2 regions of the Janthinobacterium sp. GW822-FHT07H11 genome follow, and region 2 is predicted to be linked to the other one. Evidence: predicted binding sites of a transcription regulator. Region 2 holds the regulator's gene; the other holds the start of a gene.
What was found. Region 2 encodes FliA, which starts transcription of late flagellar genes. Its sites were predicted from a motif close to CTAAAGTTTNNNNNNNNNNNGCCGNTA; they were not measured.
Positions count from the first base shown of each region.

Region 1: the regulator FliA is predicted to act here: its motif matches at 1,471-1,497, upstream of AC3RCJ_RS07760 (flagellar protein FliT).

Region 1 is NZ_CM179507.1:1,747,143-1,750,542, forward strand. Features, by position in the region: gene AC3RCJ_RS07750 (type IV pilus assembly protein FimV) at 1-736, shown strand, start outside; gene AC3RCJ_RS07755 (hypothetical protein) at 840-1,022, opposite strand; gene AC3RCJ_RS07760 (flagellar protein FliT) at 1,131-1,427, opposite strand; gene AC3RCJ_RS07765 (HDOD domain-containing protein) at 1,605-2,432, opposite strand; gene AC3RCJ_RS07770 (hypothetical protein) at 2,543-2,692, opposite strand; gene AC3RCJ_RS07775 (class I SAM-dependent methyltransferase) at 2,691-3,344, shown strand.
Region 2 is NZ_CM179507.1:5,344,765-5,348,164, forward strand. Features, by position in the region: gene AC3RCJ_RS23560 (translation initiation factor Sui1) at 1-154, opposite strand, end outside; gene motD (flagellar motor protein MotD) at 220-1,008, opposite strand; gene AC3RCJ_RS23570 (flagellar motor protein) at 1,014-1,760, opposite strand; gene AC3RCJ_RS23575 (RNA polymerase sigma factor FliA) at 1,742-2,473, opposite strand; gene AC3RCJ_RS23580 (MinD/ParA family ATP-binding protein) at 2,519-3,382, opposite strand; gene flhF (flagellar biosynthesis GTPase FlhF) at 3,375-3,400, opposite strand, start outside.

The DNA of each region.
Region 1 (3,400 bases), 2.8 Mb from region 2:
CTTACTGTTGGGAAATGGCAGTCGCGCCATCGTGCGCCTGGCCACGCTCTGGCTGACGCCGGCGCCAGCGGCCGCGCCGCCGCCTAAGGCAGTCGTGCCCCCCGCGCCCGTGGTACTGGCGCCGCCGCCGGATGCCGCCGCGCTGGCGGCACGCGCGCGCGCCGAGGGCATGCTGCGTCCGCCCGCCGTCTTCAGCGCGCCGCGCGCCGCCCCGCGGGCTGACGCCGTGGCGCGCCCGCCTGTTGCGGCCCGTCCCGCGCCACCGCCGCGCCGCGCCGCCGTGCCCGCGGCCGCCTGCGCGCCGCAAGCGGCCGCCCAGGCTGAAGCCTGCGTGGCGCTGGACCAGAAAAATGCGGCGTTGAATGAAAAGCTGGGCGAACTGGAGGGCAAGATCGGCGCGCTGCAAAAGGCGCTGGCGCTGCCGGCGGCACCGGCGGCGGCCGCTGCCGTGGCGGGGCCGCCGCATGCCAAGCCCAAGCTCCCGCCGGCGCAGGAGACGCAGAAGAAGGCGGGCGGCAACGGCTTGATATGGCTGGGCGTCGGCACGCTCGTATTCCTGCTGCTGACGGCCGCCGCCGTGTATGTCGTGCGCAAGCGCAAGCGGGCGCCAGGGACGGCAGCGCCATCGAAATACTGGGTCTTGCTGCGCAAGCCATTCCGGCGCAAGCGCATCCCCGTCCTGACCGAAGCGCCGGAAGAGGTGGCAGTGGCCGAGGCGGAGCCATTTTCGCGCTAGCATTTGACATGAAAAAAGATATTGCAAAAAGATGCGCGCGCATGTGCCAATAGCGTTGCCTATTTTTCAAAGATGGCTTTATAATTAACTCAGTGGACTTGCTCTACTGACAAAACAGTCCCAGCCTGTCGCAGCCACCAACGATAGTGTGGCGCGGCAAACAGGTGTAGCGTTGCATAAACGCCTGGGCCTGGAAGCGGTCTGCGATGCCGACGATGTGCTCGCGGACGCCGGATGCAACCGGCAGCGAGGCGACGCCAGGAGATACCTGGGGTTCGCCTTCCATATTCCTCTCTCGCCGCCGCCCGCCGCCGCTTGCCGGCACCGCCAAGCGGCGGCGGGGCAGACGTAAAAAAAGCGCCGATGGCGCTTTTTTATTTTGGTGGCAACAGGCTTACATGCCGGCGCGCGGCGCCGGCATCACCTTGGCCAGCTGCGTCATCCACGGCTCGGTGATGGTGCGGATTTCGCGGTCATTTGCCAGGATTTGCTTGAGCAGGTCGATCTTGCGCATGCGCGCCGTGCCGGACAGCGCGGGCACGGCACCGGCCATGGCGGCGCCAGCTTCGCCGGTGCACTGGTTTTCCAGGGTCTGCAAACCGTCCCAGTCGCTCGAACGTGCGGCCACGACCATTTTGTTGGTCATTCCTGCAATATTTTCATACATCGAGAGAACGTCGTTGGAGGTCATGAGCACACCCGTAGCTAGTGAAAGGATTACCGCCTGTCTAGATTAACGGCGGCCTGCACGGGAACTTGAGGGTTTTTTTGAAAAAAATGAAAATAATCTCAAAAGCGGGCGTTCACCTGCCGGCATCGCCCGCCAAGCCGCATGGATGCTGGCTATGGCGTTACCGGGCGAGAGCATTCAGTTGATCAGTTCCTCCAGGCCGGCGCTCAATTCGGCCGGCGGCGGCATTTTGTCGACCAGCGCCGCGGGCGGCAAGCCCAGCGCCCCGGCCACCGCGTTCGGGTAGCAGGCGATGATTTCTTCATCGCTCAGGTGGTTTTCATCGATGCGGGCGCGCCAGGCGGCCAGGTGGACGATGGCGCCCAGGCGGTTCAGCGGCGGCCGCGCCAGCGGATCGGGAAACGCGGCGATGGCTTCGGCAAAGGCGGTGGGGAATTTCCAGCGGCGCGCCAGTTCCGCGCCCACTTCCGCATAGCTGTAGCCCAGCGATACCCGTTCCGCATCAAGGCGGCGCGCATCGAACGGCGGGGCGATCTTGTCGAGCTGCATGGCTTGCTCCGGCATGGCGGCATGGATCACCAGCTGGCCGATCGCATGCATCATGCCGATGGTGAACGCCAGGTCCTGGTTGTCGCCCGTTTGCCTGGCGATCCAGCGGGCCGACACGGCACTGTGCAGGCTGTAGCGCCAGAACTGCGGCAGGTTCAATCCTGGCACGGCCTTGAAGCCGCTGACCAGGCCCGAGCTGATGACCAGCGTGCGCACGGTCACAAAACCGAGCATCAGCACGGCGTCTTCCACCGTGCCGATGCTGCGCGAGACGTGATAATAGGCCGAGTTGGCCAGGCGCAGCAGCTTGGCGCTCAGGGCCGGGTCTGCGCCCAGCTTGTTGGCAATCTCCTCGGTGGAAATGGCCGGATTGTCGAAGCTGCGCACCAGTTCGTCGACAATTTTCGGCGCGGCAGGCAGGGCATGGGGATGCTGGAACAGCGCTTCAAGTTGCATGGCAATCTCCTTGGCGTTCGCGCGGCACGGTGGAAGTGTCGTGAAACTATATGCCGATTTTTTATCTCCATGCAAAAAACTTCGCGCGCGTGTCCGGCGCTGGAAACAGGCTATGATTTCAGCCATTTCAATACAGGAAAGCCATGCCCGTCTTCCCGTCCTTGCGGCGCAAGGCGGCTATCGAAGCGAAAGGCGGGCTGCCGCTCAGGCGGCTTGCGCGCCGCTACCGTAAAATGCGCGATCACCGACAGGAGCAGCATGAAGCCGACGAATCGAGCGCAAGACCAGCAAGATCCCATCCACGCCATCACCGACCGCACCCTGGCCCATTACGACGCCAGCGCCGAGCAGTTTTTCGAAGGCACGCGCGACCACGACGTCAGCCAGAACATCGGCGCGCTGCTGGCCGCCATCGGCAGGCCCGCGCCTTTGGAGATTCTCGACCTCGGTTGCGGCCCGGGCCGCGACCTGAAGGCCTTCACGGCCCTGGGCCACCATGCCACGGGCGTGGACGGCAGCGCGCGCTTCGTCGAGATGGCGCGCGCCTACAGCGGCTGCACCGTGTGGCAGCAGGATTTCGTCGACCTCGACCTGCCTGCCGCGCACTTCGACGGCGTGTTCGCCAATGCCGTGCTGTTCCACGTGCCCAGCGCCGCCTTGCCGGGCGTGCTGCGCGCTTTGTACGCGTGCCTGAAGCCGGGTGGCGTCTTTTTCAGCTCGAATCCGCGTGGGCAGAACCAGGAAGGCTGGCATGGCGCGCGCTACGGCAGCTACCACGACGAAGCGACGTGGGCCGCGTACGTGCAGGCGGCCGGTTTTACCCTGGTCGAGCAGTACTACCGTCCGCCGGGCTTGCCGCGCGAGCAGCAGCCGTGGCTGGCCACCGTCTGGCGCAAGGATTTGACGGCCTGATCGACGATGTAGGCACTGTGTTAGGAACCGTACAGAGCCTTTGATCCCCGCTGCGT
Region 2 (3,400 bases):
TGGTCTGGCGCGACACGCGCACCGCGCCGTCGCCGGCGGGCGCCGCTTTCGCTTGCGCCTTGCACGCGCATTGCGCCAGCGGCTGGCGGCACGCGGGGCACATGCGGCCCGTTTCGGTGGAATACACAAGGCCGCCCTGGGAACTGCTTTTCATGATGGAGAGATAAAAAGGGAAAGGCCGCGATTGTACCAAGCAATGCCGGGGCCAGACCCCGCCAGTCAGTTTGCCGGCGCGGGCGGCGCGGCGGGCGGCGGCGTCGGCACTTCCGTCACCGTTTCCGGAATGCCCGACAGGATCGTCACGGCGACGCGGCGGTTGCGCGCGCGCCCCTCCGGCGTGGCGTTGGGCGCGACGGGGATATTGTCGGCGTGGCCGACGGCCGTCAGGCGCGACGCCTGCACGCCGCTGGCGATGAACAGGCGCACCACGGCGCTGGCGCGCGCGGCAGACAGCTCCCAGTTCGAGGCGAAGTTCGAATTGCTGATCGGCTGGACGTCCGTATGCCCTTCCACCTGCACGTCGTGCGTGTCGTCCTTGAGCAGCACGGCCACGGCGCGCAGGGCCTGGTCCGACTCCATCGTCAGGCCGGCCGCGCCCGGATCGAACAGCACGCTGGCGTTGATTTCGACGCTCACGCCGCGGCTCGTCTGCGTCACGCGCACCTTGCCCTCCTTGACCAGCGGCGCCAGGGTGGATGTGAGGTCCTGCGCCAGGCGCGTCATGTGCTCGCGCTCGCGGCGGATGGCTTCCGTGCGGCGCTTCAGGGCGGGGTTCGGCAAGGCAATGGCTTGCGGCGCTTCCATGATGATGGGCGGCGCGCCCTTTTCCAGGCTGAATGCCTGGCCGATGGCGCTCTGGAAGACGCGGTACTTGCCCTCGTTGACTTGCGAAATCGCATACATGACGACGAAAAACGCGAACAGCAGGGTGATGAAGTCGGCGTACGAGATCAGCCAGCGGTCCTGGTTGTCCGGGTCTTCGTCATACTTCCTGCGCGCGCGCCGCATCATGCTCAGTGCTCGTGCAGCAGGCTCGATACGCGCTCTTCGATGATGCGCGTATGGTCGCCGGTGGCGATGTCGTACAGGACCGCGGCCGTGATTTCATACTGCACCACGCGGCGCGAGACGATGGCCTTGAGTTTATTGGCCACCGGCAGGAACAGCAGGTTGGCCAGGCCCACGCCATAGATCGTCGAAACGAAGGCCACGGCGATGCCGCCGCCCAGTTTACTGGGGTCGGTGAGGTTTTCCATGACGTGTATCAAGCCCAGCACGGCGCCCAGGATGCCGATGGTGGGCGAATAGCCGGCCGCCGACTCCCACACCTTGACGGCCTGGCGCTCGGCCATCTCGTAGGCGGAGATTTCCACGTCGAGCAGCTGGCGCAGCTTGTCGGGCGCGATGCCGTCGACAATCATTCTCAGTCCCTTCGCGCTGAAGCGGTCGGCCGTGTTTTCCATCAGGCGCTCGAGCGCCAGCGGGCCGTCGCGGCGCGCCGTCAGGCTCCAGGCGCCGATGTCGCGCGCCAGCGCGGCGCGCGTGTCGGGCGGCGGCAGGAAGACCCAGCGCAGCATTTCCAGGCCGCGGACAAAAGTACGCAGCCGCGTCTGCAGCAGCACGGCGCCGAAGGTGCCGACGATGACGATGGCGAAGGCGGCCGGCTGCAGCAGGGAGGCCATCTTGCCGCCCTCGAGTGCCTGGCCGACCAGGAGGCCCGCCAGCGCCAGCGCCAGCCCGATTACGCTGGACCAGTCCACGCCTGCTCCCTCAAGGTTGCGCGCAGGCGCGCGACGGCCTGGGTATGCAGCTGCGAGACGCGCGATTCGGAAACGCCCATCACCGCGCCGATCTCCTTCAGGTTCAGCTCTTCTTCGTAGTACAGGCCCATGAGTATTTTCTCGCGTGGCGGCAGCGCATCGATGGCATCGATCACGGACTGCCGGAAATCGGTATCGAGCAGGGAACGCAAGGGGTCGCTGTCTTCATCCACGCAATGGCGGTCGAGGAAGCTGTCATTGCCGTCCGGGTCATGAAAATCTTCGTAGTACACCAGCTGGTGGCCGCCGCCCTCGCCCAGCATTTCCTGGTAATCGGACAGCGACATCTTGAGCAGCTTGGCCACTTCCGACTCCGTCGGCGGGTGGCCCAGGCGCTGCTGCAGGGTGCTCATCGCCTCTTCGATCTTGCGCATGTTCTGGCGCATGCTGCGCGGCAGCCAGTCGCTGGTGCGCAGTTCGTCGAGCATGGCGCCGCGGATGCGCAGCACGGCATAGGTCTCGAACTGCGCGCCATGCGTTTCTTCGTAGCGCGTGATGGCATCGAGCAGGCCGATCATGCCGGCCTGGATCAGGTCATCGACCTCGACCGAAGGCGGCAATTTCGCCTTCATATGGTGCGCCAGACGCTTCACCAGCGGAATGTGCTCCGTCAGCAAATAGTCCTTGTTCGATTTCCCTTTGACCGTGTACATAGGCTGCTTGTTATCTTATCTGCTTATCGTGTGCTGATGATGAATTCAGGCGCTGAAATGGTGTGCACTCCCCGTCTGATACAAGGTGCTGCCCAGCACGGGCGCCGCCGAACGCACCAGCCGCTCGGCCAGTCCGCGAAACGCCACCGATGCGCCCGCCAGCGGGAAGGCATCGACCACGCTGCGCCCCAGCCGCGCCGCGCGGTGCAGGTACTCGTCGGCCGGCACGGACCCCATCGAGGTCAGTTTCACGGCCAGGTAGCGGCTTGCCGCCTGTGCCATATTATCGTATACCACTTTTGCCTCGGATTCGGAAGCGCCGGTAACAAGAATTCCAAACGGGCGCCGTCCCAGTTCCTGGTTCAGGCGCTTGATCAGGCAATACGCCGCCTTGATCGAGGTGGCGCTATTGGACACCTGCACCACGATGTCGGCCGAGGCCATCAGCGGCACGGGAAAGCAGGCGCCCTGCTCGGCCACGACGCCGTCGACCAGCACGATGCCGCTCTGGCGCGCCATGACCTCGAAGGTCTTGGCCAGGCGCCGCGATTCATCCTCGCCCGCGTAATCGACGCTATCCATCAGATAGTTGCGCGCGCCCAGGTGGGTCACGCCGAAGCCCTGCGGCACCTGGTGGATCACCTGGTTCAGGCCGCACTGCTGGCGCGCCACGTCGAGCAGGCTGGCGCCGTGCGCCAGGCCCAGGCGCGCGGCGACGCCCTCGCTGCCGCCGCTGGCGTCCACCAGCAGCACTTCATTGCCCGCATGCGCGAGCGACGCGCCCAGGTTGACCAGCATGGCGCCCTTGTCATCCTGCGGCGTGGCCGACAAAAAAGTCATCACGCGCGGCTGCGGCCCGGCCAGCATGCGGCGCAGGCCCTCGGCCTGGTCGAAATCGAAATTAGCCAAGATGCACCCCGCGCGCTT